One region of the Aeribacillus sp. FSL K6-1305 genome, then DNA from elsewhere that is predicted to be linked to it. Evidence: a T-box and tRNA genes for the amino acid it is inferred to sense, from the RefSeq annotation. Region 1 holds a T-box; the other holds one or more tRNA genes.

The links. The T-box of region 1 lies ahead of ileS (isoleucine--tRNA ligase). A T-box ahead of a tRNA ligase gene usually reads a tRNA of that ligase, here a tRNA-Ile.
Region 2: it has a tRNA-Ile gene. The T-box ahead of ileS (isoleucine--tRNA ligase) is inferred to sense a tRNA for this amino acid. The anticodon was not compared.

Annotation. Positions count from the first base shown of each region.
Region 1 covers NZ_JBBOQV010000001.1:1,135,845-1,142,474, forward strand. The annotation lists gene ileS (isoleucine--tRNA ligase) at 1-2,681, opposite strand, end outside; T-box leader at 2,734-2,958, opposite strand; gene NST97_RS05330 (DivIVA domain-containing protein) at 3,010-3,519, opposite strand; gene NST97_RS05335 (YlmH family RNA-binding protein) at 3,615-4,391, opposite strand; gene NST97_RS05340 (YggT family protein) at 4,470-4,733, opposite strand; gene NST97_RS05345 (cell division protein SepF) at 4,743-5,204, opposite strand; gene NST97_RS05350 (YggS family pyridoxal phosphate-dependent enzyme) at 5,227-5,898, opposite strand; gene pgeF (peptidoglycan editing factor PgeF) at 5,902-6,630, opposite strand, start outside.
Region 2 covers NZ_JBBOQV010000001.1:1,428,159-1,434,788, forward strand. The annotation lists gene pstC (phosphate ABC transporter permease subunit PstC) at 1-698, opposite strand, end outside; gene NST97_RS06875 (PstS family phosphate ABC transporter substrate-binding protein) at 772-1,758, opposite strand; gene NST97_RS06880 (MFS transporter) at 1,920-3,200, opposite strand; gene sodA (superoxide dismutase SodA) at 3,607-4,215, opposite strand; tRNA gene NST97_RS06890 (tRNA-Ile) at 4,354-4,427, opposite strand; gene NST97_RS06895 (DUF456 domain-containing protein) at 4,484-4,966, opposite strand; gene NST97_RS06900 (Na/Pi cotransporter family protein) at 5,023-6,630, opposite strand, start outside.

The sequences.
Region 1 (6,630 bases):
ACCCAACATCTTTCACAAGTCTCACCATCCGCTTGCTTCACAATTATTTTGATGCTATCAAATGTTTGCGCTTCTTCTGGAGCATCTTTGTAATCACCGGCAATTTCTAACTGGGAAACAATAAACAGCTGTTTTAAGTCCTCTTGTATTGAATTGAACAATTCTTTTATTTCTTCGTTCGGATAAAGGATGAGAGCAGCATTTAACGATTTGCCGATCACTTTTTCATTTCGGGCAATTTCCAGGGCCTTTAATACATCATCGCGAACTGACATAAACTGATCCCATTTCGCTTCAATCTCTTTGCTGCCTTCAATCTCTACAGCTTCCGGCATATCGACAAGCTGTACGCTCTTTTCTTCAACTGATTCAATATGTCCCCATACTTCTTCTGTTGTATGCGGCAAAATCGGTGTCATCAGCTTTACAAGAGCAAGAAGCGCTTCATATAAAACCGTTTGGATAGAGCGTCGATTATGGCTGTCAGCAGCCTCAATATACAGAATGTCTTTTGCAAAATCAAGATAAAATGAGCTTAGCTCAATCGTACAGAAATTGTGAACGTCATGATAGATGGATGCAAAATCATATTCTTCATATGCTTTTCGCACTTTGGCAATTAGTTTATTCAGTTTAATGAGAATATAGCGATCCACTTCTCTTAATTTTTCTACAGAAACACGATGCTGATTTGGATCAAAATCAAACAAATTTCCTAACAAGAAACGGTACGTGTTGCGAATTTTCCGATATACTTCAGATACTTGTTTTAAGATTGCATCAGAGACGCGAACGTCCGATTGATAATCAACTGATGCTACCCATAGACGAAGAATATCTGCTCCAAACTGTTCCGTCACTTTGGCAGGAACAACAACATTTCCTAGCGATTTGCTCATTTTCCGTCCTTCGCCGTCCAGCGCAAATCCATGGCTTAAAACGCCTTTATATGGAGCTTTTCCTGTGACAGCAACTGCTGTAGACAGCGATGAATTAAACCAGCCGCGATATTGGTCAGAGCCTTCTAAATAAAGATCAGCAGGACGCTGCAAATCTTCCCGTTCAACTAAAACTGCTTGATGAGAAGAGCCTGAATCGAACCAAACGTCCATAATGTCTGTTTCTTTCGTAAAAATGCCGTTCGGGCTTGAAGGGTGTGTAAATCCTTCTGGAAGCAGGTCTTTTGCTTCGCGTTCAAACCAAACGTTCGAGCCGTGCTCGCGGAACAGTTTTGCCACATGTTCAATCGTTTCATCTGTTATGATCGGCTCCCCATTTTCACCATAAAACACTGGAATTGGCACGCCCCATGCCCGCTGACGGGAAATACACCAATCGCTTCGATCGCGGATCATGTTATGAATGCGAATTTCTCCCCAATTAGGGATCCATTTCGTTTCTTTAATTGCTTGCAGCAATTCATCTCGAAAATCTTTAATGGACGCAAACCATTGCGCTGTTGCTCTGAAAATCGTTGGTTTCTTTGTTCGCCAGTCATGTGGATAGGAGTGTGTAATAAATGAAAGCTTTAGCAATGCCCCTACTTCTTCTAATTTTTCCGTTATTTTTTTATTTGCGTCATCATAAAACAATCCTTCGAACCCTGGAGCTTCTTCTGTCATGTACCCTCTTTCGTCGACAGGACATAATACGCCTAGGTTATATTTTTGTCCGACGACAAAATCGTCTTCCCCATGGCCTGGCGCTGTATGGACGCATCCTGTACCAGCGTCGGTCGTTACATGTTCGCCAAGGATCACTAATGAATCGCGGTCATAGAACGGGTGTTTCGCAACCACATATTCCAGCTCTTTGCCTTTAAACGATTTCACTACTTCATATTCTGTCCAGTCCAGCTCTTTTGCCACTTCTTCGAGCAGGGCAGATGCGATCACAAACTTGTCAGCTCCAACCTTCACTACAGAATATTCCAAATCAGGATGAACAGCAATTCCTAAGTTTGCAGGGATAGTCCACGGAGTAGTCGTCCAAATGACGATTTTTTCTCCATCTGTTAATACATTTTTTCCGTCCTTTATTTCAAATGCAACATAAATAGAAGGCGAGCGTTTGTCATAATATTCAATTTCCGCCTCTGCCAAGGCAGATTCGCTCGATGGAGACCAATAAACCGGCTTCAAGCCTTTATAAATATATCCCTTTTTCGCCATTTCTCCAAAGACGCGAATTTGCTGGGCTTCATATTCTGGTTTCAAGGTGACATATGGATTTTTCCAGTCGCCTCGAATTCCAAGGCGTTTAAATTGCACGCGCTGGCGCTCAATTTGCTCCCATGCATATTGCTCGCAATGTTTTCGAAATTGCGCGACATCCATCTCTTTTCGATTGATTTTTTGTTTCTTCAAAAGTGCTGTTTCAATTGGCAGACCGTGCGTATCCCATCCTGGAACATACGGTGCGCAATATCCGCTCATGGATTTATAACGGACAATAATGTCTTTTAAAATTTTGTTTAAGGCATGCCCCATATGAATATCCCCGTTTGCGAACGGAGGACCATCATGTAATATGAAAAGAGGCCGTCCTTTCGTGCGCTCCTGCACTTTTTCATAAATATCCATCTCTTCCCATTTTTTCTGGATCTCAGGTTCTTTTTTCGGAAGGTTTCCTCTCATTGGAAAGTCTGTTTTCGGCATTCGTAACGTCTCTTTATAATCCATTCCCATTCCTCCACATAATATTTGTTCACTAAAATAAAAAAACTCCTCATCCCTAAGGGACGAGGAGGAATCTCGCGGTACCACCCTTTTAGATGCGCACAAATCATGCACATCCACTCATAAACATAACGGACTTGGCCGCCACAGCCTACTAGCATGTTTCAGCTATGGACTCAAGGGTGATGTTCATCCTTTCGCCTTTACCCGGGCTTCCACCGTCCCCGGTTCGCTGTCATAAAGGGCTTGAAAGGACTACTGTCCCTCTCATTGTTTTGTCATATTCCGTTTTATTTTCGTATTATATGAAATCACGAACAAAAAAGTCAAGTTATACTTTCGGTTCTTCCGCTTCTTCTCCTAAGATTGGCTCGACATTGTATTCCATTAAGTGATCCCAATCATCATTTTTTAGCAGATCAAGCTGTGCTTCGATGAGCATTTGAAAACGGGTGCGGAATACTTTTGACTGCTTTTTCATCTCTTCGATTTCCATTGCAATTTTATGCGATTTAGCAAGTGCTTCATTGATGATTCTGTCAGCATTTTTTTCCGCTTCTTTAATGATCAGCTTCGCTTCCTTTTGAGCGTTTCTTTTCACATCTTCCGCAGCTTCCTGCGCAACTAAAATCGATTTATTTAACGTTTCTTCTATATTTGTAAAGTGATTCAGCTTCTCGGTTAATTCCTTCACCTTTAATTCCAATTCTTTCTTTTCGCGGATGACCATTTCATAATCTTTAATCACTTGATCTAAAAACTCATTTACTTCATCTTCATCATAGCCGCGAAAGCCTTTTGTAAATTCCTTGTTATGAATATCCAGCGGGGTTAAAGGCACAAATTCCACCTCCATATGTATGTTTTTCGCAAAACACTAATCCAATTATAAACGATTTTTCGACAGAATGGGCAAAAATCTTTCCATTTGTAATATTATTTTTGTATTCCGATCTTAATGCGCCACTTATCTTTTCTTGTTTTCCCTTCAATTGCCAAAACTTTGCTTCTTCCGAATCCTCGGACAGATAACACATCATCTTCCGCAATTTCAAAATGAGCATCCTCAACAATTTTCCAATTGACTTTGACAAGACTATTTTCAATAAGCGATTTTATTTTTTGCCGAGATTGGTGATAAACATTTGCTAGAACAGCATCGAGCCGAAGCGAAGAAACGGTGATCAAAGAAATATCCATTTCTTCTTCATGAGAAAACACATCTTCGAATGGAATCTGTTTCAAACGAACGGAAATCTTTCCAATTTTATTCCAGTTCAGCTGCAGAAAATTGGCAATTTCTTGCGCAACCATGACTTGCACCGTTTCATCATGAATGATAATGTCGCCGAACTTGCTCCGTTTTAAGCCGAGCGACATAAGCGATCCAAGCACTTCGCGATGTGATAATGTTACGAATTTTTTCGGGAACATGATTTCAAATGCGAACATTGAAAAATCATCTAATGTCGGTTGAATATAGTCAGGGTAAAAAAAAGCCCGCTTTCTTTCAGCATTTTTATAGCCTCCGAAAAATTGCACGTGAACATCCGGATTTTCACCGATCAATGTCTTAATGATTTTCTGTTCCCGCGGATCTAAAAAATCGGTCAATTTTGGCCGATATTGCTCAGTCACAATTTGTTTCCATCCAAAGACTTTGTCAATGAACTCCCTTTCTTCTTTGCGAAAATGCTGATAAACACTCTCCATAAGAGACAACTCCAATTATGATATGAAAAGAGCCGATTGGCATACAAAACAATTCGAATGTCAATCGGCGAATGAATTTTATGAAATCATACTAAAAAGAGCATACAGCCCATAATCTGCAAAATGCAGGGCAATCAATGCAACAATAGGAGATACATCAATCATCCCTAATGGAGGAATGATTCTTCTAAACGGTTCTAAATAAGGCTCACATATAGCCGCTAAAAATTGTCCAATGGACGTTTCCCTTGCATTCGGAAACCAAGACATCAAAATATAAATGATAATCGCATAGGAATAAATATCGAGCAAAAAACTTAATATGTTATATATTGTCCCCATCAATCATTTCTACCACCTTTTATTTTCATCATCTGCCATGAAATCGGAAATGGAGCCGGCGACATCTACGTTATCTGGGGTACATAAAAATATGTTTGTTCCAACACGCTGGATGTCTCCGCCAATCGCATAAACAGTGCCGCTTAAAAAATCAACAATTCTTTTTGCCTGATCATGCCCGATCCGCTGCAAATTGACAATGCATGAACGGCGGTTTTTCAGATGATCAGCAATTTCTTGCGCCTCTGAATACGTTCTTGGCTCACATAATATTACTTTAGTGGATTTTTGGGCGCTTTGCAAACTTACAACATTTTGTTTTCCGAAAGCGGCATTTTTTTCAACGCTGCTGTTGTGATTGAACATAATCGGTTCATGTTGGTGTTTCTCTTCCGGAGCTTCCATATCTTCAATCTCATAATCTTCATCATCGAGAGCAAAAAAGCTTTTAAATTTATTCTTTAAGCTCATCTGATTTACCTCCAGTTTCGTTTTATGTACCTACTAGCGAGGAGCCGATGCGAAGATAAGTAGCCCCTTCTTCAACCGCGATTTTGTAGTCGTTGGACATCCCCATTGATAGCTCTGTACATGGTGCATTCGCTATATTTAGTGCTTTCACTTGTTCCTGCAGTTGCTTTAAACTTCGGAAGCATCTTCTGATTTCATCTTCATCTTCTGTAAATGGAGCCATTGTCATTAATCCGACAACTTCGATATGGCGATACTCCTTCAACTGTTGAATAAAATCAATGCATTGTTCAGGAGCCACGCCATGCTTTGACTGTTCGCCAGATGTATTTACTTGCACAAAGCATTTGATCGTTCGATCTGCTCTTTTTTCAATTTCGTTTGCTAGCGATATTCTATCCAACGAATGAATATAATCGACCTTGTCTATAATATTTTTCACTTTTCGAGTTTGAAGTGTGCCGATGAAATGCCAGACAGCTTTTGACCCAATGCTGTTATATTTCGATAAAAAACCGTCATCCCTGTTTTCGCCTAAGTGTAAAATGCCTGAATTTATCGCCTCTATAGCCCGTTCTACCGTTACATATTTCGTCACTGCAATAATTTGGATATCATCTATTTTTCGATTTGATTTTTTGCATGCTTGTTCGATTTCCTGTTGGATTCGTGCTAAATTTTCTTTCACTGACAAGGCTTAATATCCCTCCTTCAAACCGATAAATCCCATCATTCGTCCTGTTTTCCCTTGATCTCTTCGATGGGAAAAAAACAAATCTTGATCGCAGCTTGTACAATATGAGGTCAATAGGATTTGATGTTCCGGCACTCCTTTTTTCATTAACAATCTTTTGTTGATTTCTGCAAGATGAATAGAATAAAGGCCGTTCTCAAGCTGTTTATAAAATGTCGTCTCATTGTCAAAAAGAGGTTTGATCGCATCGATCACATCGTCATTGACGACATAACAGCATTCGCCGATTGAAGGACCTATGGCTGCAAATATATTTTGAGCTTGCACACCTTCGTGCAAAACCCAACTGTCGATCATTTCACCTGCTATATTTTTCGCAGTCCCTCTCCAGCCCGCATGTGCGATGCCAATCAGTGAGTCTTTTGGAGAAAAAAAGAAAATCGGAACACAATCAGCAAAAAAAAGGGAAAGTAATATATTTTTTTCCGATGTGTATAGGCCGTCCGTTTGAGTGATGCATTGACGATATGTAAAAACCCCTGATCCTTTATGTTTATTTACTACCTTGACAATTTGTTTGTCATGGACTTGATCGGCACATACCCAGTTTGGTAGATCAAAACGAATTTTGTCCCCAATGATTTTTCGATTTTTGATCACCGTTTCCTTTTCATCATTCACATGAAGACCTAAATTTAATGAAGCAAAACCATTCTTGGAAAATCCTCCTTT
Region 2 (6,630 bases), 290 kb from region 1:
CGGGAAATTCCTAGTACGAACGAGGCAACGACTCCCGATGTGGCAGCAGGAAGTACTACTTTTAAAGCCACCTCAAATTTTGTCGCACCTAAAGCAAGTGCGCCTTCTCGAATGGAATTCGGAACAGAGCTCATCGCATCTTCTGAAAGGGAAGCAATCATCGGAATAATCATAATTCCAACAACAATGCCCGGGCTTAATGCATTGAAAAAGCCAATATCAGGGATCAATTTTTGCAAGAGAGGAGTAACAAACGTCAGAGCAAAAAAACCATATACAATAGTTGGAATTCCTGCCAAAACCTCTAAAATCGGTTTGATAATCCTTCTTGTCCGATCTGACGCATACTCACTCAAAAAAATAGCAGATGCAAGACCGACTGGAAGCGCAACAATCATGGCAATAACCGTTACTAAAAGCGTGCCAGAAACAAGAGCCATGATTCCATATGAGGCATCATCTTTTAAAAACGGATACCATTCTTTTTCAGTGATAAATTCAAAAAAAGAAACTCGTGAAAAAAACATGATTGTTTCTGTAGCAAGAGTAGCAATGATTCCGATAGTTGTTAAGATGGAAATAGCTGCTGCAACAAATAAAACGGCTGGGACCATTTTTTCCATAAAATCGCGCGTGGATTTTTTTGTTTTTTTCTCTTTGATCATTTCCCGAACCGATTTTCCTGCAGATAAAGCCATCATGAAAACCCCTTTCATGCCCATAGGAAGATGAGAAGCAAGGATGCTTCTCATCCAACCAGTCTATTTATTTTTATTTTAAACCTTCAAGCGTTTTTAACTGTTCATCATATTGCTCTTGCGGAAGTTTTACATAGCCAACTTCCTCTGCCAATTGCCCAGCGTTTTCCAAGGCAAACTTCACGTATTCATACACTTGCGGCTTTTCTTTTAATGATTTGTTGTTCACATAAAAGAATAGCGGACGGGAAAGCGGTTCATAAGTTCCTTTTTCAATCGTTTCATTTTTCGGCTCGACTGCTTCCCCTTTAGAGTTTACAATCGGCACAACTTTCAACTGGTCTTTATTTTCTAAATAGTATGCATAGCCGAAATAACCTATTGCATTTTTATCGTTAGCGACTCCTTTTACAAGTACGTTATCGTCTTCGGACAATGTCGCATCTTTTACAATCGGCTCACCGCCTAAAACAACTTCATCAAAATAATCATACGTACCGGAATCTGTACCAGGCGAGAAGTATTTAATTTTTTCATCCGGCCACTCAGGGTTGATGTCAGACCATTTTTTCGGCTCGCCTTTCCAAATTTTTGCTAAATCTTCGATCGTAAGTTTATCGACCCAGTCATTTTCTTTGTTTACAACAACGGATAAACCGTCAAAAGCAATTTTGAATTCTGTATATTCAATACCATTTTCTTCAGCAACTTTTTTCTCTTCGTCTTTAATTGGGCGAGATGCGTTAGAAATATCAGTTTCACCAGCTGTAAATTTTTCAAAGCCTCCGCCTGTTCCTGAAATTCCAATTGGAGCTTTTACATCAGGATGTTCTGCAGCAAATTCTTCAGAAACAGCTTCCATTATCGGACCAACAGTTGATGATCCATCAATAGCGATTTCACCTTCTAATTTTTGCTCGCTTGATCCGCTTTCTGAAGATGATTGCTGTCCGGAGTTTGAACCATTTGTGTTTGCATCATCCGAATTACCGCAGGCTGCTGTAAAAGCTAATACAGAACTGATCATAATGGATGACGCCAAAAATTTAAAATTTTTCATTCGGTTACTTCCCCCTATTATTTCGTGATCTCATCTTACGTATATAAGATTAACTTTCAAGTATTAAACAAGTTTTAATAGAATGTAAAGCTTTTGTAAAGCTTGTTTTTTGTGTGTATAAAGAACAGCTGATGCTGCGTAAACGGCATTCCGCATTTATTTTATCCCTTCTCTCCATCCGCTAGATTTGGCCTGTGTATGCGCTTTTCTTGTTTTAACGGGCGGTTGCTTTCTTTCAGCCTAATTTGTTTAACAAACAGATATATGAACGCATGGCCTGAACCTATTAAGAGCAATAAAAAAGGAATGGTTTTTGTTTCATTTGTCAAAGCAACTGTAAAAATAAAAAAGAGGATCGATAGGATTCTTCCTGCATTTAAAAAAATTTCTCGAACAACAATATATTCGATCCTTGCTTGCGCAATATTCCACCCTTTTCCAATCACATCATACGTGATCGAAGAGTACGGAACAAGCAAAATTGGATAGGCAATTCCGATTGCAATAGCATATATTAACAATCTTTCATAGGAAATTTGAAATAAAATGAGAAACAAGGAAAAGTATAGCATAAGCCCGCCGGCTAGAATAGCTTTTTTCCTCATTTTTTTCGTGATCCACCGAGAAGCCACAATATAAGTGAAAAAGGCTACGAAAGAATTTAGAAAACTAAATGTACCTAAAGCCATCTCACTTTTGGTCACGATGTATACAAACACATTAATGAAAAATGTAAATGTTCCTTCACGCAATCCTTGAAACACATGAGCGTTTGTAATTAATCTCCAATTTTTGTTTCTTTTTCTTTCTTGAATGATTTTCAATAAAATGTAATCTCCGTGAGCTTTTCTAGACGTAAAAAAGAAGCTCAACATGACAGCAACAGTAAATAACATTAACGAAACTGCAAAAATCACTTTATACCCAATAGTATTTGTAAGTCTTGAAATAATCAGACCAGCTAACATCGGTCCAACCATCCCTGAAAGGGAAGTTAATATCCCAAGAAAGCCATTAAAAAAGTCCCGTGTTTCCGGTTCAGTAATTTCAAATGTCAACACATTAAAGGCCAGCCAATAAAAACCGTAGCCGACGCCAATGATTGCACCTAACAAATACATGTAGTTGACAGCTTGATCTTTTAAAACTAAAACGGTTAGAAAAAATGCGGCTAAAAACGACACTCCTAGGCGAAGTACAACGACTCGATCAATTTTTTTGGATACTTTCCCAGCAATAATGAAAGCAAGCGGCTGAAAAATGACAATAAATAAATTGTATAATCCTAAATCAATCAATTCCCCTGACTGTTTCCATAAATAAACATTTACGAACGTATTCGAAAGTGCAATGCTTAATGAATAAAAACCGCCGATCATCAACAGCAGCATGAAATCATGGTCTGTTTTTCTTGATCCAATCCATTTTTTGACGTTTATCATATAAAACTCCCCTTTACTTGCTACTACTATTTTTCCTAGCTAAAGGGGAGTTATGTATAAAGAAAGGTGTTTTCGTTACCTTTCAGTGATCAGCCTCAAAAAAAAATGCACAGAAACCGCTGAAACACGAATTATGTCAGTCATTTCCAAAAAATAGTAGAGTAGAAAACTGATTTCAAGGGGCTGTCCAGAAAGTCAAATCCGTTTGTGTCGTCCCATAGGCTGACCAGTTTGGATTTTTCTGTGTTGATTTCAAGGTCTAGTTTCTCCACCAGTTGCCTGTCAGCTACCGAGCGTCCTGGCATTTACTCGAGTTGGACTTGCACCAACTAGCAGATAACAGCTTAGCTGGGCGCGACAAATAAAAAAAGGCTGAGATTCGAATATCTCAGCCTCTTGTAACAGTTTATTTTGCAGCGCTGTAGCGTTTTGCCACTTCATCCCAATTCACAACATTCCAAAACGCTGCAATATATTCAGGACGACGGTTTTGGTATTTTAAGTAATAAGCATGCTCCCAAACATCAAGACCTAAAATTGGAGTTTTCCCTTCCATAAGAGGATTGTCTTGGTTTGGAGTGCTTGTAATTTCAAGCTCGCCGTTGTTTACAACCAACCATGCCCAGCCGGAGCCAAAACGACCAGCAGCAGCTTTAGCAAATTCTTCTTTAAAAGCTTCAAAACTTCCAAATTTTTTGTTAATTGCTTCTGCTAATTCTCCAGTTGGCTCGCCGCCTCCATTCGGTGAGAGGATGGTCCAGAACAAGCTGTGATTTGCATGTCCTCCACCATTATTTCGAACAGCTGTACGAACAGATTCAGGAACAGCGTCTAAATTAGAGATTAAGTCTTCTACACTTTTAGATAAAAGTTCAGTTTGACCTTCCAAAGCAGCGTTCAAGTTCGTCACATATGTGTTATGATGTTTTGTGTGGTGAATCGTCATTGTTTCTTTGTCAATATGAGGTTCCAATGCATCATAGTCGTATGGCAATTTAGGTAATTCATAAGCCATAATGAATCTCCTCCTTAATGATTAATATGTACTAAATGCTTTCTGCCTTGAAGCTTTCATATTCAGATTACCAAACTTATTAAAATGATGCAATTAATGTGCAATTAAAAAAGCGGTTACATTATTCGACTAATTTTATGGACCCTGCAGGATTCGAACCTGCGACCGGACGGTTATGAGCCGTCTGCTCTAACCAGCTGAGCTAAGGGTCCTTTTTCAAACACATAAGTAAATTATCACTAAATAGCTGTTGAAGTCAATGGCTAATTTAGAATATTGTATAAAGAAAATGAATGATCATCAACAGCTGAATCAGCCCTTTTGCTACTGTGCTCGCCAACAACCCCAATAAAGAACCGACTCCAACCTTTACAGCCTCGCTAAATGTTTTGCGGTGTACGAGAAGCTCTGCCGCAACAGCCCCTAAAAAAGGTCCTAAAATAATGCCAACAAACGGGATGATAAATGGCCCGGCAATTAAACCAATCGTACTTCCCCATCCGGCTGCTTTACTTCCACCAAACCGTTTAACTCCTACCATATTTGCCAAATAATCCGATAGGAATAAAAGAATGATGAACATACTTTCAACAACCCAAAATGAAATGGTTAACTGGCTGAAGCTAAAACAAATTCCATAGATAAAAAAGGCTGCTACAATCAATAACGCTGACGGTAAAATGGGGAAAATCAGCCCGACAAAAGATAAGATAAAAAGAGCAATGATCAAAATCCAAATGATTACATCCATTTGCTTATCCTCCTAGAAATTAGAAATCAATGAACAATTTAATCCACTTGAAACGATTATTGACGGTATCCTAAAACAGCTTCCGCAATATTCACCGAGTGGTCGCCAATTCGTTCTAAGTTGCTGATAATATCTACATATACTATTCCGCCTTGTCCGGTACAAATCCCTTCATTAATGCGGATAATATGTTTTTTGCGTAAAGTGCGTTCCATTCTATCGATTTTTTCTTCAGATTTCAATACTTTTTTTGCTAATACAACATCGTTATCATCTAAAGCGTTGATCGCATCCTTCACATTTTGCAAGGTAATTTCAAACATTTCCAATAAATCTTCCAATGCCTGCTCAGTAATGGTGACTTTATTATTATTTTTATAATCAATAAGCTCCACTATATTTTCAAAATGGTCGCCGATTCGTTCAATATCTCGAACAGTATCCATTAAAATGGAATGTCGACGCGAATCATTTTGCGACATATCTTTTCCAGAAATCAATACGAGATAATCTGTTATTTTCCTATCTAAATTATTGATCGCCTCTTCAAGCTGCATCGCCATTTGTGCGTGCTTCTGCTGATTTGTCATCAAAAATTGTCTCGTTTCCTCTAGCCCTAATGATGCATATTGACCCATCCGAAGCACTTCTTCCTTCGCTTGCCCTAAAGCAATGGTTGGTGACTGTTCAATAAAAATTGGATCCAAATGCTTCGCTTTATACTCTATCGCTAAATCTTCACCAGGTATAACTTTTGTGACAAGCAGTGCAAGTGCACCGATGAACGGCGCTTGAACGATCGTATTGACAACATTAAATATTCCATGAGCAAAGGCAATGGTCATTTCAGGATTTAAATACAAATGGGCTTGCAATGATTCGATAAAATATTTGAAAATTGGTAAAATAATTAGAAAAATTGCCGTTCCGATTAAATTAAACATTACATGCGTCAAAGCAGCCCGTTTAGCAGCAATCGATGCTCCAATTGATGCCAAAACTGCTGTGATGGTTGTTCCGATATTATCACCGAATAATAAAGGCAGCGCAGCGTTGAGATCAATTAACCCTTGTGAAAACATCATTTGCAAAATCCCAATCGTCGCACTTGAACTTTGAACGATGATTGTAAAAACGGTTCCAATTACAACGCCAAGCAGCGGATTTGCACTTATGCTGACAGTCAAGTCATGAAAAATTTCTAATGATCTTAACGGCTTCATGCCGTCTCCCATCAATTCAAGCCCAAAAAACAAAGCGCCAAATCCAAAGATCACCTGCCCGATGCTGTTTATTTTTTTGTTTTTAGAAAAAAATAAAAGAACAGAACCTATAAATAAAATTGGCAAGGCATACGCTTCGATATCGAATCCGATAATAAATGCCGTAACAGTCGTTCCGATATTTGCTCCCATGATCACGCCTATTGCTTGCTTTAAGCTCATGAAGCCGGCAGAAACGAGACCAACCGTTAAAACAGTTGTACCGCTGCTTGATTGAATTAACATTGTCACAAACATCCCAGCAAAAATACCCATAATAGGGTTTGTCGTAAACTTATCCAAAATATCTCGTAATTTATCTCCGGAGAATTTTTGCATACCTTCTCCCATACTTTTAATCGCAAATAAAAAAATTCCAATCCCGCCAAGAAATTCAAATAA